Desulfatitalea tepidiphila: one gene and its partner. The protein of the gene in region 1 interacts with the protein of each later gene in a pairwise test. Links are inferred from orthologs where the notes say so. Each region holds a gene or a part of one and is shown on either strand. Other genes may lie near its edges.

Evidence for each region.
Region 2: the proteins of DFT_RS15910 (region 1) and acpP interact in binary tests that used the Escherichia coli proteins (3 or more experiments, as listed by UniProt). The link is inferred for Desulfatitalea tepidiphila from one-to-one orthologs.

The regions. Positions count from the first base shown.
Region 1 is NZ_BCAG01000003.1:2,543,846-2,556,433, reverse strand. Bases 4,974-7,732 are described here. They hold DFT_RS15910 (alpha/beta fold hydrolase), read right to left. Parts: upstream 6,877-7,732; coding sequence 6,070-6,876; downstream 4,974-6,069. Other genes in these bases: DFT_RS15905 (Fic family protein), read right to left, coding at 6,887-7,732; DFT_RS15915 (YibE/F family protein), read left to right, coding at 4,974-6,073. Outside these bases: DFT_RS15930 (bifunctional GNAT family N-acetyltransferase/carbon-nitrogen hydrolase family protein), read left to right, coding at 188-1,741; DFT_RS15925 (NADP-dependent oxidoreductase), read left to right, coding at 1,779-2,723; DFT_RS27015 (hypothetical protein), read right to left, coding at 2,760-2,894; DFT_RS15920 (alkaline phosphatase), read left to right, coding at 3,284-4,846; more of DFT_RS15915, read left to right, coding at 4,931-4,973; more of DFT_RS15905, read right to left, coding at 7,733-8,122; DFT_RS15900 (hypothetical protein), read right to left, coding at 8,262-8,633; DFT_RS15895 (hypothetical protein), read right to left, coding at 8,835-9,332; DFT_RS15890 (CoA transferase subunit A), read left to right, coding at 9,627-10,586; DFT_RS15885 (CoA-transferase subunit beta), read left to right, coding at 10,595-11,392; DFT_RS15880 (pyridoxal-dependent decarboxylase), read left to right, coding at 11,527-12,588. UniProt on the Escherichia coli protein: The physiological role of BioH is to remove the methyl group introduced by BioC when the pimeloyl moiety is complete. It allows to synthesize pimeloyl-ACP via the fatty acid synthetic pathway through the hydrolysis of the ester bonds of pimeloyl-ACP esters.
Region 2 is NZ_BCAG01000001.1:16,319-28,613, forward strand. Bases 9,613-12,295 are described here. They hold acpP (acyl carrier protein), read left to right. Parts: upstream 9,613-10,681; coding sequence 10,682-10,909; downstream 10,910-12,295. Other genes in these bases: DFT_RS00120 (acyl-CoA dehydrogenase family protein), read left to right, coding at 9,613-9,793; fabG (3-oxoacyl-[acyl-carrier-protein] reductase), read left to right, coding at 9,796-10,560; fabF (beta-ketoacyl-ACP synthase II), read left to right, coding at 11,115-12,295. Also shown: DFT_RS00085 (LssY C-terminal domain-containing protein), read left to right, coding at 1-520; DFT_RS00090 (TAXI family TRAP transporter solute-binding subunit), read left to right, coding at 647-1,639; DFT_RS00095 (phospholipase D-like domain-containing protein), read left to right, coding at 1,666-3,261; DFT_RS00100 (lipase family protein), read left to right, coding at 3,236-4,261; DFT_RS00105 (hypothetical protein), read left to right, coding at 4,317-5,717; gltX (glutamate--tRNA ligase), read right to left, coding at 6,132-7,532; rpmF (50S ribosomal protein L32), read left to right, coding at 7,937-8,119; more of DFT_RS00120, read left to right, coding at 8,147-9,612. UniProt on the Escherichia coli protein: Carrier of the growing fatty acid chain in fatty acid biosynthesis.

The DNA of each region.
Region 1 (12,588 bases):
GGCGGCCAGGGCCACGTGAGCCATGCGGTTGCACAATAATCTGTTTATCGTTATGGTATTTAACTGATTCGACGCAATCAAGTGCAAATATTGTCGGTCCGAAGCCCCCTCTCCGCCGGTCTCAGACACGGCGCCGATATCGGGCCCATTGGTCATATGGGGATGGGCAAAAGTCTGGAGATTAACCATGAGCGATAGCGAAACCATAGAACATAAACTCATCCTGCGCGGTCTGACCCTCGACGATTACGACGATATCAAGCAGATCATGGATCGGGTCTATCCGGGCATGGGCGGGGCCTGGAAACCCGATGAGTATCGGGCCCTGATCGAGCATTTTCCGGAAGGTCAGATCTGCATCGAGGACAACGGGCATGTCGTGGCTGCCGCGCACGCCATCCTGGTGAATGCCGAGGAGTTCGAGAGCCGGCACTCCTATGAGGATGTCATCGACGGAGGCAAGATGACGGCCCATGATCCGGACGGAAACGCCTTGTATGGCATCGACGTCTTCGTGGACCCCGGCTATCGTGGTCTTCGTCTCGGTCGGCGGTTGTATGATGCCCGCAAGGAGCTGTGCGAGAAGCTGAATCTCAAGGGGATCATCTTCGGCGGCCGTATTCCAGGTTATGGCGAGCACGCCGATAAAATGACGCCGTCGGATTATATCCAGAAGGTCAAGGCCAATGAGATTTACGATCCGGTGCTGTCGTTTCAACTTTCCAATGATTTTCACATCAAGAAAGTCCTGAAAAACTATATTGCCGAAGATACCGAATCCGCGTCCTACGGCGTTTTGATGGAGTGGAGCAATATCTTCTATGAAAAACGCCAGAAACTGTTCGGCGGCCGCAAGTCCTATCCGCGCATCGGCGTGGTTCAATGGCAGATGCGACCGTTCAACACAATGGAAGATTTCATGCATCAGGTCGAGTTTTTCGTGGATGCCATGTCCGGCTACAACACGGACTTGATTTTATTTCCGGAACTGCTCAACGCACCCCTACTGAAGAACTTCGATCAGGAAAACCCCACCGAGGCCATGCGCTCGCTGGCCGAATATACCGAAGAGATCCGGGCGGCTTTCGTGAGCATGGCCATCTCCTACAACACCAACATCGTCGCCGGCAGCGTGCCGGTGATAGAAGAAGACCTGCTCTACAATGTCTCGTACCTTTGCCGTCGGGACGGCACCTGGGACGAGCAACGCAAGCTGCATATCACACCCGACGAGGCGCAGTATTGGGGGTTCAGGGGCGGCGAGGAGATCAAGATATTCGATACCGATATCGGCAAAATCGGCATACTCATCTGCTATGACGTGGAGTTTCCGGAACTGGCCCGCTATCTGGTGGACAAAGGCATGGTCCTGCTGTTCGTCCCTTACTGGACCGACACTAAGAACGCCTACCTGCGCGTGCGGCGTTGCGCCCAGGCCCGCGCCATCGAAAACGAATGCTATGTGGCCATTTCCGGAAGCGTCGGCAATTTGCCGAAAGTCGAGAACATGGACATCCAGTATTCCCAATCGGCCGTTTTTACGCCCTCGGACTTCGCCTTTCCCCATGACGCCATCGCCGCCGAGGCGACGCCCAACACGGAGATGACGCTGATGGTGGACCTGGATCTGGATCTGCTCAAAGAGTTGCGTCAACAGGGCAGTGTCCAGAACCTGCTCAGTCGGCGCAAAGAGCTTTACGAGGTGGTCTGGAAACCGGCCAACAACAAGAAGAAAGATTAACCTGGCATTCATAAGGCCTTGATGCAGGTGGTGTGCGATGAAATCAGCGGTGTTCCATGCTTTTGGCGATATCGATGTGATTCGGATCGTAGATTTGGAGATTCCGGCTACAGGAGAGGGTGAGGTCCTGGTCCGTGTTCGTGCCGCGGCGGTCAATCCCAAAGATACCTTCATCCGAAAAGGGCGTTTCGCGGCATTGACCGGATCCGGGTTTCCCATGCGAACCGGATTCGATTTTTCGGGCGAAGTGGCACAGGTGGGAAGCGGCGTGGCAGGCTGTATGAAGGGCGATCCGGTCTACGGCATGCTCGATGGCTGGGAGGGTGGCACCTGTGCCGAGTATCTTGCGGTCAAACCCCACCAACTGAGCATCAAACCCGCCAACCTCTCCTTCGAGGAGGCCGCCGCACTGCCACTCGTTTCGTTGACGGCGTTGCAGGCCTTGCGCGACGAAGCTCATGTCAAGTCCGGTTTCAATGTCTGCATTAACGGTGCCGCGGGTGGCGTGGGCAGCATGGCCGTACAGATCGCCAAATGCTTCGATGCGACGGTCACCGCCATCAGCAGCCGACAAAACCACACATTTCTCAGGGAGCTGGGGGCAAACCGCTGCATAGACTACCATGATACGGACATTACGAGCAGCCAAGAACGGTTCGATATTTTTTTCGACGTGTTCGGCAACCAGTTGTTCGACAACGTACAGCCGATTCTGGCGCCCAAAGGCGTGTGGGTCTCCACGGTGCTGCGGCCCGAGGTCGGCGAGGCGGTGGAACGGACCCGAGATTCAAAGGGGCAGCGTGCCAAGCTGGTCATCGTACGGGCTGACCGGGAGGACCTGGACCAGGTGCGCCAATGGGCCGAGGCCGGCCTGATACGGCCGGTCATCCAACAGGTTTTCCCCCTGGCCGATATCGCTGCCGCCCATCGCCAGCAGGAGAGCAAGCACACCCGCGGAAAACTCGTCGTTACCATCCCTTAGCCGCCGGCATGCATCCCGATAACTTCGAGCACATGCTCATAGATCTGGCAGCCTGAACTTCAACGTCACCTCGCCAGTGTCCCGGTCGATGTGCACCATTTGACCGGACGGGTCGCCGGTGCTGATCTTACGGCCGGTGGCCATCTCCATCAAGCCGCCGAGAGACTGCATCCCGGCATTGAGCACCGCCTCGATTTTTTTCGGGAGGCTGGTGGTTCAACATATCACCGCCTCGGCGTTGCGGCGCGGTTAGCGCACTAGATCCGGATCGCATCATCACCGTAATGGCTATCGATCATTAAAATCGAAGTCCATTTCCTTGCACAATTTTAATAATTTCTTCAAACAGCGCTAATCATCCCCTGATAAACCTTGACCAACTCCTTCGGCATTGCTCACAGCGCGGCCTGCCGAACAGAGTTCTGCCCAAACGAGTTACGGTGCCGGAATTTTTGGGGAAGGGGGGGGTGGATAGGCAAAAGGATAGTTGTGATGATGGGCCATCGAACGATGAAGACCGAACGAATCCATTTATTTTTTTAAACAGAGGGGGAACACGGATGAAGTTGAGAAAATCTGTCCGCACGATGATGCTGGCCATTGCAATGCTCGCTGTCGGAGCCATTGCCAATGCCGGGCAACCGAAATATGTCTTTTTCTTCCTGGGGGATGGTATGTCCAGCTCCCAGATTCAGGCCACCGAAGCCTATTTGACGACCTCGAACGGCGGATCGGCGAGGCTGGCCGAAGATCTATTGAAACCGGAAAACAGGCTCAACATGAGTAAAATGCCGGTGACCGGCATGCAGACCACCTACGATGCCTTTGCCCTGATGACCGATTCGGCTTCTTCGGCCACCGCTTTCGCATGCGGTCTCAAGGCAAAGAGCGGCACGATCGGCATGGATCAGAATCTGGCGAACACCTATAAAAGCATCGCCCAGTTGGCGCATGAAGCGGGAATGAAGGTGGGCATTCTTTCCAGTGTTTCCCTGGATCATGCTACCCCGGCGGCCTATTATGCCAGCGTCGCGAATCGCGGGTATATGAACAATATCGCCACCCAACTGGCCGAATCGGGCTACGAGTTTTTTGGCGGCGGCGGGCTGGTTGCACCCACCGGGCCGGCGCGAAGCGGAGATACCGGCAACAATGTCTGGGATCTTCTGAAGGCCAACGGCTACACGGTGCTCAACGACCGTTCATCCATCGAGGCCCTCAAGGATGAGCCCATGGATAAGGTAGTGTGCATCAATCCCTGGCTGCAGGACAGTTCCGCCATGCCCTATGATGTGGATCGGAAAAATTCCGGAAGTGACAATTTGTCCCTGGCCGAGATGACCGAGGTGGCCATCGCAAATCTGCACTCTGATTCAAAAGGGCCGCATAAAAAATGGGGGCGAAGACCCGGTCGCAACAACGGGTTCTTCATCATGGTGGAAGGCGGCAAGATCGATTGGGCCTGCCATGCCAACGACGCCGTGGCCACCATCGGCGATATGATCGATTTCGACAATGCCATCGGCGTGGCTTTGGATTTTTACCGAAAGCATCCGCATGACACCCTGATCGTGGTGACCGGTGACCATGAGACCGGCGGTATGACCATCGGTCATGCCACCACGGCCTATACGGCCTACTACGACAAATTGATGGCGCAAAATTATAGCTACACCTATTTTGGGGCCAATCAGTGGCTGGATCACAAGGCCGACTATGGCGATGGCTACGCGTATCAAGCTCCCAACAACCTGGAGAGCAACAGCGAAATGATATCTCTCATGAAAGAGGTGTTCGGCCTCGATTATGCGTCGCTGAACGCTTACCAAAAGGAAAAACTCGAAGATGCCTATGACAAGTCCATGTGCGGGACAAACGACAATAGCGCCGACGAGAATACATTGCTCTATGGCTCGTATGAGCCGATCATCGTCACCATCACCCACATTTTAAACGAGAACGCCAGCATCGGCTGGACCTCCTATTCCCACACCGGCGTTCCGGTCCCGCTTTTCGCCCAGGGCCGTGAAGCCTGGCGGTTTGCCGGCTTCTATGACAACACCGACATCGCCAAAAAGCTGGCCAAGGCGATGGATGTCGGGGAACTGCCCGTTGAGAAGTAGGTCTTGAGCTTTTATTTTTTTCCAACGGCGCCGGTGGGACACGGCGCCGTTTCGTTATGCTTTCTCGGGAAAGGACATCAAGGGTTGGAAAACAAAAGGGAGTGGCTTTTTTCTCTGATCATCGCGGGGATATGCCTGGTGCTGGCGTTTGTGAACCTGGCGCCGATGAGTGCCGCCCAGCGTGGTATGCATGCCCGTGGCCGCATCGTCGCAGTGGACAACACCCACGTGCGCCAGAATTTGATCGTGCGAACCGAGGCCCAAGTGCTCACGGTTCGGCTTCTGGACGGCCCTCACAAAGGCGATGAATTTTCCATCACCAATATGTTGACCGGGAAAATGGAGTTCGATGAATTCTACGAAACCGGTGGGGTCATCCTGGTGGAATACGACGTCGTTGACGGAAAGCCGCGCCATGGCGTGGCGCGCGGCTACTACCGGCTGGGCAGGCAGGCCATGCTGATCGTTCTCTTCGGTTTGCTGTTGGTCTCCGTTGCCGGTGTGACGGGATTGAAGGCCGTGCTCTCCTTTGTGTTTGCCGCCATGGTGCTCTGGAAAATCTATTTCCCCTTGCTGCTGCAGGGCTATCCTCCCCTGGCCGGCGGTTTGGGCGTGGTGGCCTTGCTGACGGCCGTGATCACCTTTTCGGTGGGAGGTATCAACCGCCGCGGCGTGGCGACTTTCCTGGGGTCAATGATGGGCGTCCTGTTGACCTGCACCCTGGCCGTCTGGTTCGCCAAGGCCTTTGCACTGCACGGCGCCGTGCGACCGTTTGCCGAGACGCTGCTCTATTCGGGATACATCGAGCTGCGATTGACCGATATATTCATCGCCAGCGTCTTCATCGCTTCATCGGGTGCGGTCATGGATCTGGCCATGGATGTTGCGGCAAGCATGGATGAAATCAAACGCAAGCATCCGGCCATCGGCGTCATGGAACACATCCGCTCCGGCCTCCGCGTGGGACGGGCGGTAGTCGGCACCATGACGACCACGCTTTTGCTGGCCTATTCGAGCAGCCATATCACCATGTTTCTGCTTTTCATGGCCAAGGGGCTGCCAATGGAAAACCTGCTCAATGCGCCTTTTGTCGCCGCCGAAGTGCTCAATATCCTGGTGGGCAGTTTCGGCCTGGTCACCGTGGCGCCGTTTACGGCCCTGGTTTCCGGTCTGCTTTATCAGAAAACCGCCGAATCGGCATCGGTTCCAGGTTGTGAAAACGCCTAGCCGGCATCCACCTTTTTCAAAAAGTCGATGATCGCCCGGTTGCACGCTTCGGGTTGTTCGATCAGGATCTGGTGTCCGCCGCCCTGGATCACGATGAATTCGGCGTTGGGGATGCGTTCGGCCAGAATCCGCGAATTGTCAGGCGGAATCAGCACATCATCGGCGCCGGTCATGACCAGGGTGGGCGTCGTTATCCGTTGTAAACGATCATAGGCATCGTGGTTTTGAATCGCCTTCATCTGGCGCTGCAGGATTTCGCCGTCGGCCGGATGCTTCATGGAGACCGCGGCATATTCCTGGACCACCGATAGACGCCCGGAAAGGGTTTGCGGTGCGAAAAAGACCCCGGCCGCCTCGAGACGGGCCTCCATGCTCTGATCCACGGCCATGCGCTCGACGGCGGCCATCACCTTGTCTTCGGCCTTCACCTGGTGCCACCCGCCGCAGTGGGTTACGACCAGAATCAATCCCCTGACCCGCCGGGGGTGGCCGAGGGCCAGTTCCTGGGCGATCATGCCTCCCATGGAAAGCCCCAGGATATGGGCGCGGGAGATCTCGAGGCCGTCCATCAGGTCGACCACATCTTCGGCCATGTCCCGAATCGTAAAGTCGCCGCCGGGATCACTGGATCGGGCGATGGCACGATTGTCGAAGGTGATGACCCGATAATGTCTGGACAGATCCGGAACCTGGGCGTACCAGTGGTCGGCATTGCTGCCCAGACCACGGATCAGGACCAGCGGATCGCCCTGGCCGGTGGATTCGTAGTAGAAATTGATGTTGCCATGGTGGATATAAGGCATGGTCGCTCCTTTATTCTTCGGTTGCCTCTCCCAGGACCGAGGGGTCGAAAATGTCCGGAAAATAGTAACGCAGCACTTGGGTTGGAAAGCCGATGGTCAATGGCGCGCGGTGGGATGACGAGCAGACCAGTCCCTCCCGAACCAGCTGGCTGACGATGCGTCGGGCGTGTCGATCGGTTTGATGGTCCATGCCCATGATCGATCGAGCCTCCCCCCTCGGCACTTCGCCCTGCAGGAAAAGCGCCTTGAGCAGCTTGGCGGAGCGTTGATCCAACGGGTCCGTCGCGCCTCGTGTCTTGTCGCGGTCCCGGATGTAGCCTTCGATACGGGCATCGATTCGGTTCAAACCGAGGATTTTGTCCATGAACCGGATTTGATCCAGGCAAACCTCCAGGAAGTAGAGGCAGAAATCGGCGAAATAGTCCTGGTCGAATCCCTTCCGATCTTCGTCGGGTGAATCCGCTGACCGCAGATTGGTCATGTACCACTGCTTATCTCTAGAAAACCCGCGCGACAGGGACCATAGATTGCTTCGGTTGATGCCGGCGTGCGCCAGGTATAAACCGGAAAAGAGCCGAGTGACGCGGCCGTTGCCATCGCGGAAAGGGTGGAGCCATACCAGGCGGTGGTGACTCGCGGCGATGGCGATCAAACGCTCGTCGCCGTGAAAGTTGACCGGATCGTAAGCCCGGCTGAATTCGGCAAACGTGGCGGGCAACCGGTCGGCGGAGGGCCCGTGGGGCGTCAGGCCGCCATCCAGAGAGACCTGGCCGTCGCGCATCTGTCCAGGAAGAACTGCATGGCGCGTAAAACCGCCCTGGTCATGGACGAAGAGATGGTGGGAGGGCAACTGTTCATAGATGGTCCGGTGAATCCGGCTCACGAAATCTTCGGCGCAGATGTTGACCGGAGGGGTCTCCAGGACCTCGGCCATCAGGACGCGTTCTGCCCGCACATGGGCCGCGCACAACTCCTGGGCATAGCGTTTCTGTTCGTCGCCCGAAAAGTCCTGCTGCAAGGCGGCCTCGATGTCCAGGATGGAGGTCTTGTGCCCTTCGATCAAATTGGAGTGGTAGCTGTTGAGAAAGCGTAAGCGATCGCCGAGGGCCGCAGCCGTGCGGACGGCGATGCGGCCCTCCAGGGTTGATGAGGCGATGACCACCTCCTGGGCCATGTCCTTCAGCTCACCCAGCCGTCGGCGTGGTATCGCCGGGTCGAAGGAGAGGTCGAGGAGGTGAGTGGCCATACGACTCCGATGTCCGGTTTCATGTCCAGTTTAATGGGAAATTATATTCTAAAAAAAATAAAAAATAAAGGCATATTATAAAAATATGAGTGTTTTTATCCCATTTATTTCCGGTAAATATGTCCGGATCTATGTCCGCTTATTGCACCCAGCTCAGGATGGCGGTTCCGAGGATGACGCCAATGATGCCGAACATGCGCTGGCCCTGCTCGGAAACTTTTTCAAAATACCACTGGGTCATGCGGCTGAAGATCTTCTGGGGGTCGGTGTAGGCCAACACGCCTTTTCCGATGGCCAGAAGGCCGATCAAACGAAAGATCCACGGATAGACGACGGCCGAACCGGATATCAAAAACAACACGCCAAGCACTGCGGGTACGGCTGCGATGTATTTCGGCGGATATTTTTGAAATAACCCTTTGAGCATCTCCACGGTGGCGGTCGTGTAAAGAATCAGGCAGGAGAAACCGGCGATGCTTCCCACACCCAGTAGATAGGCGATCACTTTCATGATATTGGACTCCTTTGATTTGATAGGTGAAGGTGAGGCGGGACTTTCTTTTTGATGGCACCAAATCCTGATGGTGTCAAGGCAGGGCTTATAAATTTCGTTCAGCGCAAGGTTCCTGCGCCCAGAGACCTATATTCGGGTCCTTGAACCGATCAAAACCGTCGCTCAGGAGGCGATATCTACGGCGTCATCGCTCCGCTTTCAGTCGATCTCCAGTTTTCGATATCCTACGTCATCGTAATATTTGATTCTGCTTTCGGTGGGGTTGAAGGACAAAGGCCTGGCCCTTGGACCTTGCACGTGTTGGGGGTCGACCTCAGGGTTTGGCCTTGTTGAATCAGGGTGGGATGGTGGCCGATCAGCGTTGTCCTCCTCCATCGCCGTGATGTCATCGGTCGTTGAAATTTCCAGGTCGGAAGGCGGAGGCGGAACCTTGGTGCGGTAGGGCGCGGGGAGGGTGACCATATCCGATTCGTTTCCTTCGATATCCACCGCTGTAATCCCCAACATGATGCTCGTTTCATAACGAGTATCCAGCTTCAGCACATCGGGCAGGCAGACTTCGCGAACCTTTCCCAGCTCGAAAAAGTTGGAATCGTAGTTGACCCGATCCCCTTTGGACCAATAGAGCCGATAACCGATGACCTCTTCTGAATTCGATGGTTGCCAAGTTAATTTGCACTTACTGATCTTTCCCATACATCTCCCCCTCAGCGCGTGATGCCATGATGCGTGTCCAATAGGATGCCAACCATTCGTTTGCACAAATCTATATCAGCTGGGCCTTTCAACCGTCAATACGGCATCGGCCACCTGCTCCACCCGAGCCCGGTTGAATGAATCGAATTCAGTTAGAATCGCTGGAAGAAACGTGACCATATTGCATTATTTTTCGCTTTCCAGTACCTTCGAATTCTCCGAATCTGCTGATCCGTCGGACTGGTGGTGTGCTGATAGGAAATCGGATTTAAAAATTCAACCCAAGGAATGATGATGGCCCTGAACAGGATGAGTGCTGCGGACGCCGTCGGGAAGTACATCAAGGATGGCGACCAGATCGCCCTCGGCGGATTTACCGTGAACCGGAATCCAATGCTGATGATTCGCGAGATCATCAGGCAGAAAATCAAAGACCTCTATCTCGTCGTTCACTCCCATGGACAGGGAATGGAACTGCTGATCGGCGCCGGATGTGTGAAGCGCGTCGAACTGGCATACGGCGGCGTGGCACGATTCGCGCCAACCGGGCATCGCTTCAAAAAGGCGTTTCTGGATAAAACCATCGAGGTAGAAGACTATTCGAATTTCCACATGACACTCCGTTTCCTGGCCGGCGCCATGGGGTTGCCGTTTGTGGCTACCAAATCCGGTCTCAATACCGATATCGTCCGACGCTCCGGCTTTTCCGCCGCATGCCGCGGAAAAGACCGGGTACCGGAGCACAAGCTGAAAATCATCGATGATCCGCTTGACCCGAACGGCGGCGAGGTCATCGTGTTGCCGCCGCTCAAACCGGATGTCGCCATCCTGCATGCCCAATTTGTCGGGGATGAGGGAACCTGCCGTATCTGCGGCCTCTCCTTCGCCGATATCGAGCAGGCGAAAGCGGCCAAAACCGTGATCGTTACCTGCGAGGAGATCATACCGGAGGATATTATCCGTCAGGAACCGGATCAGAACAGCCTGCCGCATTTCATGGTGGACGCCGTCATTGTCGCTCCTTTCGGTGCCCACCCCACGGCGTGCCACAAGTTTTACGATTACGATCCCGTGCATTTGAATCTCTTTAAAAACATGGCCCGTGAGGACGATCGCTTCGCCGACTATCTGAACGAATGGGTGTATTCCCTGGACAGCCAGGAAGCGTATCTGGAGAAGGTGGGTATCAGGAACATTTTGAAAATAAAGGCGAATTCAGCTTTGGGATACGCTCCGGGACTGGATCGACGATAGGACCAACCATGGAAAATTATACTGCCAACGAGATAATGGCCCTGAGTGCCGGCCGGCTTGTCAAAAACGGAGACATATTGTTCGCCGGTACGGGGTTGAGCATGCTGGCGGCAACGGTAGCCAAGCGCATCCATGCCCCGGAGGCCGTCGTCTTCTTTGAAACCGGTGGCATCGATCCCAGCTTGGACGAACTTCCCCTGGCCGTTGCCGACCCTCGCGTCATGGTGGGCACCTCGATCAACACCAGCCTGGTCGACGCGCTCAGTCTGCTGGGTCACTCGAAGTTCCGGACGATCGCTTTTTTGGGGGCGGCCCAGATTGATTGTTACGGCAACCTGAATTCAACCCTTCTGGGTAGCTATGAGCATCCCCGGCAGCGGTTTCCCGGGTCGGGCGGGGCTTGTGATGCCGCCAGCATGGCTTATGGGGTGATTATTTTCATGCAGCACCAACGCCAGCGGTTTGTAGAGAAACTTGACTATTTTACGAGTCCCGGCTGGCTGACCGGCGGCGACTCCCGGCGTCAAGCAGGATTCGACCGCGGCGGGCCGATAGCGGTGGTCACCAATCTATGCGTGATGAAATTCGATGAACACACCAAAATGATGTATCTCGATGAATATTATCCCTTCACCGACCCTGGAAAAGTGGCCTCGGAAACAGGATTCGATTTGGACATTTCGAGGGCCAGAATGGCATCCCCTCCCTCTGAGAGTGAACTGGCCACGTTGCGCAGCAGCGTAGACCCGCAACGCCTGATCCTGGGGCCGATGCCGAAACCGCAGGCTGCAGCAGGCAACACCTGATCGGACGGAGTGCTTCACCCGGTGCTGCATGGTTGTCATTTTAAATTCAGGGGTCATTTTTTAAGAGGACAGTGATGGGGTATCTGTTTTTGTGATGGTTGAACATCGATCCAAAGGGGCAAAGTGGGCAAAGCATGGTTAAGGACAATCCGAAGCAGCAGCTGGTCGCCAATCGCGAGACACTGGAGCGCATATTTCATCGGCCTGAAAATGATCAATCCCGAGTGGTGCTCACCAAGTACATGGAACAAATCCTGTTCGGGCTGCACGACTTTCTACGCGAACACGTCGGGATCACGGAAGAGATCTCGCTCAGGTTGCTGGCCTCCCGCTTTACCTCATCGGACATCGCCCGAAGCCCGGTCAAAAAGCTGGCCGATGTGATTTCCGAGATCATCGAGGAGATCGCTCCCCACGCCGTCAATGTCTCTTCACCCTATTTTGTCGGCCACATGACATCGGCGATTCCGTTTTTCATGGTCCACCTGAGCACCATTGTTGCCGCCTTGAATCAGAACCCCGTCAAACTGGAGACTTCCAAAGTGGTGAGCGTCTACGAACGACAGGTTCTGGCCAAGGTTCATCGGTTGTTGTTTGGCTTGGACCAGGAATTTTACGACACCAATGTCCAGAAACCCGAAAGCACGCTCGGGTCGTTCGTCGAGGATGGGACCCTGGCCAACCTCACCGCCCTATGGGTGGCCCGAAACCGGTTGTTCTCACCCTCGTCGGGCCACGCCGGCGTCGAACAGGAGGGGTTGGCCGCAGCCATGGAGGCGCGCGGCATCCGGCGGGTCAGGGTGCTCGTTTCGGAACTCTGCCATTATTCGATACGCAAGGCGGCCGGCGTGCTGGGGTTGGGAAGCCAGGCCGTGGTGCCCATTCCCGTCGACCACAGCAACCGGATGGATGTCCAGGCATTGAGGCGGGTGGTAGAAGAGATGCGCCGCGACACGGGAACCGCTGTCCTGGCCGTCATCGGCATTGCCGGTACCACGGAAACGGGTGCCGTGGATCCACTCCACGCCATTGCGGACCTGTGCCGCGAACATCGCATCCATTTTCATGTGGATGCGGCCTGGGGCGGGCCTGTATTGCTTTCCCAGCGCTACGCCGGCCTGCTGGAGGGCATCCAGAGAGCCGATTCCGTGACCATCGACGGCCATAAGCAGTTTTATCTTCCCATGAGCTGTGGT
Region 2 (12,295 bases), on another replicon or contig:
GGTATGGAAGACGATTAAGTCGTTTCTCTTTGGTTCCCGCTACCGATATTCGCCGGTGAGTCCACTATATTATTTCGGCCGTGGCCAGGATTTTGCCCGTCAGAAACCACGCCGTGACATTCACGAGCGCAACCATCTGCGCCTGTGGTATAGCAACTTGCGCTTCAACGGTAAGCCTGTCTTTGTCGGACAAATCAGCCGCGACATCGGCGTGCGCTTTACGCTGAAAGCATGGCCGCCTGTCACCCACAAGATTGACCCTGACGTCGACGAAGCGCGTCACGCGCTGATCGAAGATTTGATATATTCCCAGATGCTTGCCAAAGTCGGTTTTGTGAAAGGTGTGGGGCGCGCCAGGCCATCGAATCCGAGAATCAACCTGACCGGCGATCCATACTTTACGGACGGATACCGGACCGTACTGATTCTCGACCAGGGGCCTATTGCCATGAACCAACTCAAAGATCTCGACTGGGAGAGGCCTGAGACATTCCACCTGGGGTCTTCAAACGGAAAATAGCCGTATCTCCTTCGCCTGCAAACGCCTTTGAAGTGTCTGGAGCATAATGAAATTTCCTTTGAGTGGCAACGGTGCCGGTTTCGACTGGAATACGCCGGCACCACTCGGAACTGCAGAGGGGTTTCGATGAAGAAAAGGACAGCGGCTTTTCTCGTTGTTTGTTTTGTTGCAACCTGTTTCTTGAATATAGATCCGGTAGAACTTAAAGCCGAGGATGTCTTTGTAACGATTGGCAGCGGCGATTTGTCGGGTGTCTATTTTCCAGCCGGCCTGGCTATCGCGAAGATAGTCAATCAGAAGCGCAGCCAATATGGAATTCGGGCAACGGTTGAGTCAACACCCGGATCGGTGTTCAATCTGAATGCAATCCTGGCAGGGTATCTGGAATTCGGTCTGGCGCAGGCCGATAAACAATTCCAGGCCGTCAATGGGTTAACTGAATGGTTGGAAAGAGGGCCCCAGCAAGAGCTGCGCAGCGTTTTCAGCCTTCATCATGAAACCGTGACGCTAGTGGCGGCAATGGATGCGGGCATCGCTCAAATTGAGGATCTCAAAGGCAAAAGGGTCAATATCGGCAATCCGGGCTCCGGCCAACATCGGAATGCTATCGACGTCCTCGAAGCCGCGGGCTTAGATCCAAAGAAAGATATGCTGCTTTACGAAATTGAGGCTTTCGAAGCACCGGAACTGCTGCTGGACCATCGTATTGACGCGTTTTTTTCGACTTTGGGACATCCGAGTGAAACGATTCAAAAAGCGTTGTCCGGCCAGCGCAAGGCCCATATTGTTCCCATTTCCAGTCGGATCATCGACAAATTGGTTGGGAGCAGCAGCTTTTACACCAAAACAGCCATTCCGGTGAGAACACTCTATCCGGTATCGGAGAACCCGGCGGACGTGATCTCGGTGGGTGTTGCCGCAACGCTGTGCACCTCATCCAAAATGTCGGCGGAGGTGGTGTATGCCCTTACCAAGGAAGTATTTGAAAATCTGGAGATGTTTCGGCAACAGCATCCAGCCCTTCACCATTTGACGAAGGAGGGGATGCTGGAAGGGCTCAGTGCGCCGCTTCATCCCGGGGCGCTCAGATATTTCAAGGAAACTAGTTTGATCAAATAACCGATTTGATGCCGGGTTGAGGTCTTATGAAGAACAGATGCGGGCGATTTATAATCGACTTTATCCTTGCCCTGGCCCTGCTGGGTTGCGGGAGTAAGGTTGGGGCGCCACCCATATCCGGCAGCGGCGCTCCGCCGCCTCCGATGCCGCGGTTTGAAAACCCCAACCCCGGCAGCCGTTCGGCGCCGGTGTTCGGTCCTCGCCATGAATATGCTGAAAGTCCGCTTGGCGACCCGGCACTTCGCGGCCTGTTCGACCCGCATGAGCCCAAGTCCAATCAGTTGGCCTTTCTGAAAAACGGCGACACTTCCTTCACAGCCCGTGTTCAGTTGCTTGAAAAAGCCAAGAGATCGATTCGCATCCAGGCGCTTGTATTTTGGGCAGATGAATCTGGGCTTCATATTGCGGAAATCCTGAAGCGGAAAAAAGCTGAAGGTCTCGACGTCCGCGTGATCGTGGACGCGCCATCGAACCTTGGTTTGCAGACTCAGTGGATGTATTTCGATTTGAAGCAGCACGGCATAGAAGTCCAGGGTTACGAATCTCTCTATCTCGAGTGGTTCAACGAGGTGCCGGTGCCATTTTTATCGCCGCTAAAGGATCCCGAGGCGCCGAACCACCGTTACCATGAAAAAATGTGGATCGTGGATGGCGAAACGGGGCAGGGGGCTGCGGTGGTCGGTGGGTTGAATATCGCCAACGAATATTTCCGCGTCGATCCCGCGGACCCTGACCGGTGCTGGCGCGATCAGGACATTATCGTCAGAGGTGCTGTCGTGGCCGACATGGTGACGGCTTTCGACCGCAACTACCAGCACTTTGTTGACATCAAGGAGAGTCGGGGTGTTTTGAATACCGATATCTACTGGGACGCAACACGAAAGCTGCTGGATGGGACGGGGAAGCTAACGGTTTCCTACGTCATTCGCTCCGAGCTGGCCGAGCAGGTCAAACGTATGGCGCAGAGGGAACTCAAACTGAATTACGTCAACGCGCGTTGCCGCTTTTTCCACAATCGCCCTCGGTTCGGGGAAACTTATATCCAGCAGGCCTATCGGAAGCTTTTTGACCATGCCCGGCGTGAGGTGATCATCTGTAACGCCTATTTCATTCCCTCCCCTGACTTTTTCGATGCGGTTAGAAATGCCGTTGACCGGGGACTACGAGTGATGATTCTCACCAATAGCCCCGAGACGAATGACTTGCCCGAATTGACGATGGTCGGGCGCGGGTATTACAAGAAGCTTTTGTCCCTTAACCAGGAGGGCGGGGTTAAGAAAAGCGGCGGTCGCCTCCAAATCTGGGAATGGCACGGCCGGCGTTACGACCAGACACATCAGAGCGAAGGGACCATTCATGCAAAATACGCTGTCTTTGACCGACGTTATGCACTTGTAGGCTCTTATAATCTAGATCCCCGTAGTGAAAAGCTCAATAGCGAAACGGCTATTGTTTTCGAGAGCGATATCCTTTCAACTCAGCTTTCGAAATTTTTTTATGAAAATGACCTGGCATATAGCCGCCCAGTGACAGTGGAAGAAGCGAATGAATTCCAAGCGCCTTCCGATGTGCTCTACAAACTTCGAAAGGAGTTCGGTGATCTATTTGAGCCATTGCTGTAAATCAATCATTTTCTCTATCGGGCTCTTTGTAATGGTGGCGTCTGTCACCCTTGGTTTTTTCAATGATGCGCCCGGCGCAACATTCATTTGCAAAAAGGAAGTTCCCAAAATCACCCTAAGGAACCTTTCTCCGCCCTACAAGGACTACAGCTATTTTCAGTTTCGGCAGATTTTCCCGTTCGAATACAATGCCTCGTCATTCAGTTTGATCAATGCTTGGTGGTTGGCGGAAATTTCTACGCTGGTCTATGCGGACGAGACCTATGTAAGAGCGCAATTCACCCAGGCCGGCCTGAAACACATCAGATTCCTGAACCGATCGAGTACCCAGTGCTTTATCGCCGCGAACAATCGTTACGCCATCATCGCGTTTCGCGGCAGCGAGATCTGGAAGCGAGGCGAGTCCTTCAATCCACGTCGGATCGTGGCTGATTTAAAAACCGACATCGACATTAGGTTATCCGAATGGGTCCCAGGGGGGAGGGTTCACAGCGGCTTCAAAGCCGCCCTGGAAGATGTTTGGGACGAACTGCTTCAGGAGACCGAACGATTGCAGGACCAAGGTATCAAGATCTGGATTACCGGCCATAGCTTGGGTGCGGCGCTTGCAACGCTCGCCGCCGACCGGTTGCAGACTGTACAAGGGCTTTACACCTTCGGGTCGCCGCGAGTGGGAGATCGGACCTTTGAATCGCGGTTTCGACCGAAAGCGTTCCGGATCGTCAATGGCAACGATATTTTTGCAAGCCTCCCGCCTGCCGGATCATTTCGCCATGTTGGGGAGCTCAGACGGATCACCCCCAAGACGGGTCCTGATGATGGCCACGGCGAGTGGGAGCTGGCGATCCAAGGGCCTTGTGGAGAGGCTTCTGATGCTTCCGAAGGTGGCGACCTGGGATCGGTACTTTGGGTGCCGAGTGCAATCCGCGACCATGTTCCCTTGTTTTATGCCATTTTCCTCTGGAACGAATTGGTGGAAACCATGAAGAAACGAGATTAGATTTTTTTGAACGGATAGTTATTCTTTTCCGAGAAGATTCATGGAGACATGACCGATGTCAAAGTGGCGTAACGCATGCCGAGTCATATCCTTTTACACTTCTGCCCTGGTCTTTGTGCTTGTTATCTCCTGTGCTTTGAGGACATCATCCACGCCTTCTTCCACGGAAACGCGGCAGGACGACGGCGCGGCATTGAAAATACAGGCGCTGGTCATGAGCATGGCCGACGATTATATCGCATCTCTCGGCGAGTCCATATATTTGCTATTACACAGCGGCGAACTGGATTCGAAAGGGCGCTGGCTCGCACAGTCATTTCTCCGGAACGGTGTGGGCGCCAGTCTTGACATCGCGGTAGGTCCAAATCCTTCAGTAAGTTTACTTGATCTGCTGGTTCTGACTTCTCTTCAGACATGGTCGTTCGAGGTGCACTGGATACCGGCAGGCATAGGCGGCGCTGGCATACCTGCGGTCCAACGGCTGAAGCGCGCCGAAGCGCATGCTTGGGGTTCAGCTCGAAAAACACTATCGGAAGATCAGGAGCGCACATTACATGAATTAATCGGTGCGTGGATAGCGGAGAATTCTGACCAGACGGTCGTTTCGCTGGTAAGATTCGAGGATTTCACGGACGAACGCAGGATAAGCGCACTGCCACTGCGGGGCAAAGCGAAAGGGTTGCTCAAGGATATCGGCGAAGCCAGCGCTGTTATCGACGAGACGCGCCTTCTCGGAGAACGGCTGCTTTGGTTCGCCGGCCGTTATCCCTACCTTCTTGGAGAGCAGGCCGAACTCACGGCATATCGTCTCGCCGGCCAAACTGAAGGTGTACAGATCTTCGGGGCGGTTCAATCGATCAAGCGGCTCAGCGAAGCATTGGCCGAGCGCGTCGGTACGCTGCAAGACGATTTGGGAAAACAGCAGGCGGCCTTTTTTTCAAATCTGTCGGCCGAAAGAGCGGCCGCCATCGACCATCTCTTCCAGCGGTTTGCCCAAGAGCGGAAAATGCTTCTGGACGACCTTGCGACCCGGAAAAGCGAGATACTGGATCTTATGGACGAACTCAATAAAACGATTTCGGTTTCCGGAACGCTCGCCAATGAGCTGACAGGAACAGTGAACGCCATAGACACGGTCGTAGGTCGATTTGTGCTCGATCCGCAAGACAAAGGGGAACCCCTTCGCATGACCGACGTGCGCGATGCGGCCATCGAAACCGGACGCGCCGCAGTTCACGTGACCCACTTACTCGAACAGGTGCTGCAGGTGCTCGAATCCAAGTCGTGGGATCAGAAAATTTCAGGTCTGCGTGAGCCTGTAGATGCGATTGTCGATCGAATCTTCTGGCGGGGGGTGATCCTCGTCTCTTTTTTGATTGTTGGCCTGGGACTACTTCGATTGGTGCCGCATTTTTTCAAAGGTACAGAGAAAGAAGACCAACCAACGCAGCGGTAGAGAAAACCCTGTTGCCAGCAATTAGCCAAAAAGATCAGAAGGTTTTCAACGGCGGTTCCCTCGATGCTCGATCAGGTCAACGTTCTTATCGGATCGATCCAGCGCCTGCTCGGCCATGAGAACCGGACCACGACAGAAATCTATTTGCATTCTATCGGTGAATCCGAGCGCCGGCGATGACTGTTTTGGAGGATCGTTTTGAGGATTTTTCTCACACAGATTCTCACACAGACGCTCACCCGACAAAAAAGGGCTACAGCAAAAAAGCTGTAACCCCTTGATTTTAAATTGGCTGGGGGACGAGGATTCGAACCTCGGCAGACGGAGTCAGAGTCCGTAGTCCTACCGCTAGACGATCCCCCAGCGTGTGTGGCCCGTTACATAATGAAACGACGCCCTTGAGTCAAGGGCAAATTAGTGCCGGGCGATGTAGCCGAGGGCCTTTTCCAGTCGGGCCACCACCCGTGCCTGGCCGAGCACCGTGATGATTTCGAAGATACCCGGGCTGACGCTGGTGCCGGTGAGGGCCACGCGCACCGGCTGGGCGATTTTGCCCAGTTTGATCTGGAATGTTTCCATCAATTGTACGAACACCTGCTCGATGGCTTTCTCGTCGAAGGTCGTCAGTGCGGCCAATTGCTCTTTGAGATGCTTCAGCGGTTCGAGGACATTGGGCTTTAGAAATTTTTTGGCGGCCTGTTCGTCATAAGCGACATCCGTTTCGAAATAAAACCGGGCCTGCATGGCCATCTCTTTGAGGGTCTTGCTGCGGGTCTGCAAGGTCGCGATGACACCTTTAATATAGGCCTCGTCTTGGGTGTCCCAACTTTCGCTCTCGAGAAACGGCTTGAGGTGGCGGACCAGATCCGCGGGTCGGGCAGCCTGGATGTGGTCGGCGTTGAGGGCGTTGAGTTTGACCGCGTCGAAAATGCCGGCCGATTTGCCCACCCGGTCGAGGCTGAACTTCTCGATCAGTTCCTGGCGTGTAAAAAACTCCTGGTCGCCGTAGGACCATCCCAACCGGGCCAGAAAATTGATGAACGCTTCGGGCAGCAGGCCCATGTCGCGATAGGCGGTCACCGATGTGGCGCCATGACGCTTGGACATGCGTGTTCGGTCGTTGCCCAGGACCATGGGAACGTGGGCGAACACGGGCAAGGGCCGGCCGAGTGCCTGGTAGAGCAGGATTTGCTTGGGGGTGTTCATGATATGGTCGTCGCCCCGAATGATGGTGGTGATTTCCATGCTCACATCGTCCACCACGGCGGCGAAGTTGTAGGTCGGCATGCCGTCGCTGCGGCGCAGCACGAAGTCGTCGAGTTCGTCGTTGGCAAAGACGATGTGGCCTTTGACCACGTCTTCGATGACCGTGGTGCCCATCACAGGGGATTTGAAGCGCACCACCGCCCCCTCGGACAGCGGCAGCCCTTTTTCGCGGCAGGTGCCGTCATAGCGGGGTTTAGCCCCGGTGGCACGGGCGCGTTCACGCATGGCTTCGATTTCGTCGGGGGTGCAGGTGCAATAGTACGCATGGCCCTGGGCCACGAGCCGATCGATATAGTCGTTGTAAAGATTCAAGCGGTCGCTTTGATAGAAAGGGCCTTCGTCCCAGTCGATGTCGAGCCACTTCAAGGCGTCGAATATGGCCTGAACCGATTGCTCGGTGGATCGGGCCTGGTCGGTATCCTCGATCCTCAAGATAAAGGTGCCGCCGGTATGGCGCGCATAGAGCCAGTTGAACAGGGCCGTGCGGGCGCCGCCGACGTGGAGGTAACCGGTTGGGCTGGGGGCGAATCGGGTTCTGACGGTTGACATGGGGCATTATCCTTGATTTTTACTTGCGGGTATTTTTGTTAGCATAGTTAAACTAGTCAATCTGTTCATCTATCGATTGGATAGTTCTATGGTACTTCACACTTTGCGTTGGCCGGCAAAATTGTCGAGCATCCGGCTTTTTTGATCGGGTCTTGAAATTCATTTGGTGATTCGGTCGCAATATTGTAAATATATCAAACCGATTGTATGTTGCCCATTACGTGTGGCTTTTAAAACGGCCATCCATAACATATCCCTTGGGACCGCACAAGCACGGCGTGTACGTTTCAGGTCAAAAACGCCTTGACAAGCCCGTTGATTTTAATTACTAGAGGCCTCTGTGTTCGAAGGGATGGCAAATATACTTATAAGTATAATTATTTCAAATAGTTGGGAGATTACTCATGGCGCTACCAAAACGAAAGATATCCAAGTCAAGACGGGACAAAAGACGCACGCACCAGAAAATCGACGCACCGACCACCGTAACCTGCCCCGAGTGTGGTGAGGCGATGCTGCCCCATCATGCCTGCCCCAGCTGCGGTTCTTATAAAGGCCGCACCGCCACCGAAACCGAAAAAGATTAATCCCAGTTAAAAAAAGGACGCGTACCAATGAGCGACAACGCATACCGCGGATTGGATCTCGAGTCACGTCAGATGGTGGTGGATACGGTCCGCCAGCTTGGGAAAAAGCTGCTGAGCAAGGAAAATATTCGCAAGTGGGATAAGGAAGAGGTGTTTCCAGAAGCGGAGATCCGTGAGATGTTGGGGCCTGAGATCGGCCTGCAACTCCTTTTTATTCCCGAGGAATACGGCGGCATGGGCGGCGGGGCGCGCGACTGTTGCAAGGTGACCGAAGAGACGGCCAAGATCTGTCTGGGCGTGGCCACCGGTTTTTTTGCGATCCAGTTGGGTACCGATCCCATCCTGGTGGGTGCCACCGAAGCACAAAAGGAAAAGTGGCTGGGCCGAATCGCCGAGGGCGGTTCCCTGGTGGCCTATGCGGTGACCGAACCCGGCGCCGGCAGCAACCTGGCGGCACTGAAGACCAAGGCGGAACCGGTCACCGGAGAGGACGGCCAGATCAAGGGCTACCGGATCACCGGTTCCAAACAGTTCATTTCCACCGGCGGCTATGCGGATATCGTGACCGTGCTGGCCAGCACGCCCCAGGGCCCATCCTTTTTCATCGTCGAAAAAGGGATGGAGGGTTTCAAACAGCACAAGGGCGAGGAGAAACATGGGATCCGAGCCTCGAACACCTCGCCGTTGACCTTCGACGATGTGTTCGTGCCCATCGAAAATCTGATCGGCGGCGAGCCGGGCAAAGGACTCAAGCAAGCCAACCAGGTGTTCGGCTATACCCGGTTGATGGTCGCCTCCATGGGGTTGGGCGCCGGCAAGGCGGCCCTGGAGATCGCCATCCCCTACGCCAAGGAGCGCATCCAATTCGGTACGACCCTGTCGGAAAAGCAGGGCTATACCCACAAACTCATCGTTCCCAACGCCGTTCGCATGGCGGCCGCCGAGGCTTACATCGACGACGTGGCCCATATGCTCGACGGCAGCGAAGATGACCTGCAGGTCGAAGGGGCCATCGGCAAGATCTTTGCCACCGAGGCGGCCGACCGAGCGGCCAACGACTGCATGCAGGCCCTGGGCGGCTATGGCTACATCTGTGAATTCGGTGTCGAGAAGATCAAACGCGACGTGAAGATCACCTGTATCTACGAAGGCACCAGCGAGATCCAGCAAAGCATCATCAGCACGTTTCGCTGGAAAACCAGCCGCAAATCCAAAGGGGCCTTCTATGGCGACATGGCTGAGGAGATGACTGCTTTGGATGCCAAGGTCGCCGATGCCGGCTGCCGGTTTTACGCCCTGGCGGCCGACGCGCTGAACAAGACCATCGATCTGGCCCACAACAACCGACTGACCCGTCAGCAGGCACTGATGTTCGACCTGGCCGACATGATGATCCACGTGGAGGTCGGTGTCAGCCTGGCCCGCAAGGCGTGCCGCCTGGCGCAGGCCAACGATCCCGAAGCGGAAAAGTTCAAGGCCATGGCGCGGGTTTTCGCCGGTGAGGTGACCCAGGTCGTGGGGGAAAAGGCGCTGCGCATCGCCATGAGCGGAGAGTTGGATGCGGCCGCGGCCCAGCAGCACCTGGCCGACATCGCCTACACGGAAATGCTGGCCGGTCGCACCAACTGGACCAAGGACATGGACCGCATCGCGGATTTTATTTTCGAGAGGTAGAGATGACTTCAGACACCCAGCGCGTTGTCGTGGTTACAGGCGGCTCCCGGGGTATCGGCCGGTCCATCTGCATCAAGCTGGCCGCACCGGGGACCAAAATTTTCTTCAACTATTTTTCTCCGGCCGACCGTGAACGGGAAGAGGCGGCTGCAGCCGAAACCATCGCCATTGTGCGGGAAGCCGGAAGCGAGGCCGTAGGCATCTGGGCCAACGTGGCAGTCCAGGAAGAGGTGGCGGCTTTTTTCGACCAGATCGTGTCCGACACCGGCCGCATCGATGTGCTGGTCAACAACGCCGGCATCACCCGGGATAACCTGATGGCCCGGATGAAAGAGGCCGATTGGGACGCGGTGTTGAACATCAACCTCAAGGGCCCTTTTCTTTGCACCCAGATCGCCGCCCGTGCCATGGCCAAGCAGCGCTATGGCCGCATCATCAACATGGCATCCGTGGTAGGGGTGATCGGCAATGTCGGTCAGGCCAACTATGTGGCCGCCAAGGCGGGCCTTATCGGCCTGACCAAGACGACGGCCAAGGAATATGCGGCCCGGGGGATTACCGTGAATGCCGTTGCCCCCGGGTTTATCGATACCGAGATGACAGCTGTTTTGCCGGAAAAGGTCAAGGAAGCCATGCTGGCCACGATCCCTCTCGGGCGAGCCGGACAACCCGAGGATGTGGCCAATGCCGTGGCGTTCCTGGCATCGGACGAGGCCGCCTATCTGACTGGACAGGTGTTGCATGTCAGTGGCGGCATGTTCATGTAGAAGTCAAAAATATCAAGATGTTATGGATCAATTAGAAAGATATCATGGCCCGGCCCGCACTGCTGAGTGGTTCTGGTGATCTGGGGGCGAGGTGCTGACCCAACGTGAAAGGAGAGCTCAAATGTCAGTCGAAGACAAAGTCAAAAAAATCATTGCCGAAAAATTGAGTGTCGATCTGGATGAGGTGGTCCCCGAAGCTTCATTTGTGGATGACCTGGGCGCCGACTCCCTGGACCTGGTGGAGCTGATCATGTCCATGGAAGAAGAGTTCGATATCGACATTTCGGACGAGGACGCAGAAAAACTGGTGACCGTAAAGGACGCCATCGACTATATCACTTCCCACTGAAGACAAGGGATATAGCACAGGCGGCGCCACAGGGTCGGCTGACGCTGGGCCAACCGATTCGGGACGCGTTGACGTTGCGCCACGGGATGTCGGCACGATTGAAACGATGCTCCGGTCGTCCAGCCGCACATATGGAGCTGTCCGCATGTTCGGGCAGTTCCTTTTGTCTGTTAGAATCGGCATCGGCGCGTATAAGGAGGTACTTTTGGAAAGACGGGTAGTGGTAACCGGAATCGGTTTGGTCACGCCGCTGGGAATCGGCGTCGAGGAGACCTGGTCCGCGCTGATTGCCGGTAAATCCGGTGTGGGTGAAATCACCCGTTTTGACACGACGGACTACGCAACCAAAATCGCCGCGGAAGTCAAAGGATTCAATGCCGAAGACTTCATGCCCAAAAAAGATGCCAAGCGCATGGAGACCTTCATCGCCTATGCCGTTGCGGCGACGCGTATGGCCATCGAGGATTCGGGTTTGAAGATCGATAGCAGTAACGGGCATCGGGTCGGTGTCATCACCGGGTGTGGCCTGGGCGGTCTGAACATGCTCGAGATAACGGCCCGTACCGTGGAAAACGCGGGGCCCAAGCGGGTGAGCCCTTTTTTTATCCCCCTGCTGATCGGCAACATGGCCCCGGGCATGATCTCCATCCAATTCGGCGCCAAGGGGCCCAACTCCTCCATCGCCACCGCCTGTGCCGCAGGCGGCCATGCCATCGGAGAGGCCTTCGAAATCATCAAGTACGGCAAGGCCGACGCCATGATCACCGGCGGCGTGGAATCGGTCATTACCCGCACCTGTATCGCAGGGTTCGGTGCCATGAAGGCGATCTCCACCCGCAATAGCGACCCCCAAAAGGCGTCGCGTCCATTCGACCGGGATCGGGACGGATTCGTGGTCGGCGAAGGTTCAGGCATCCTGATTCTGGAGGCGCTGGAGCATGCCCAGGCGAGGGGGGCCAAGATCTACGCCGAGATCACGGGCTTCGGCATGAGCGGCGACGGGTACCACATGACGTCGCCGCCGCCGGATGGAGAGGGCGCGGCCCGGTGCATGCTGGCGGCCCTGGAGGACGCGGGGCTGAAACCGGCCGATATCGATTACATCAATGCCCACGGCACATCGACTCCCCTCAACGATCTTTATGAAACACGCGCCATCAAATTGGCTTTTGGTGACGCGGCCTACAAAGTACCGATCAGTTCGACCAAATCCATGACCGGACACCTGTTGGGCGGGGCGGGCGGTATCGAGACCGTATTCACCGCACTGGTGATTGAGCAAGGTATCATTCCGCCGACCATCAATTTGGACAACCCGGGCGAGGAGTGTGATCTGGACTATGTACCCCATGTCGCCCGTAAAGCCGATGTGGCCAACGCCATGAC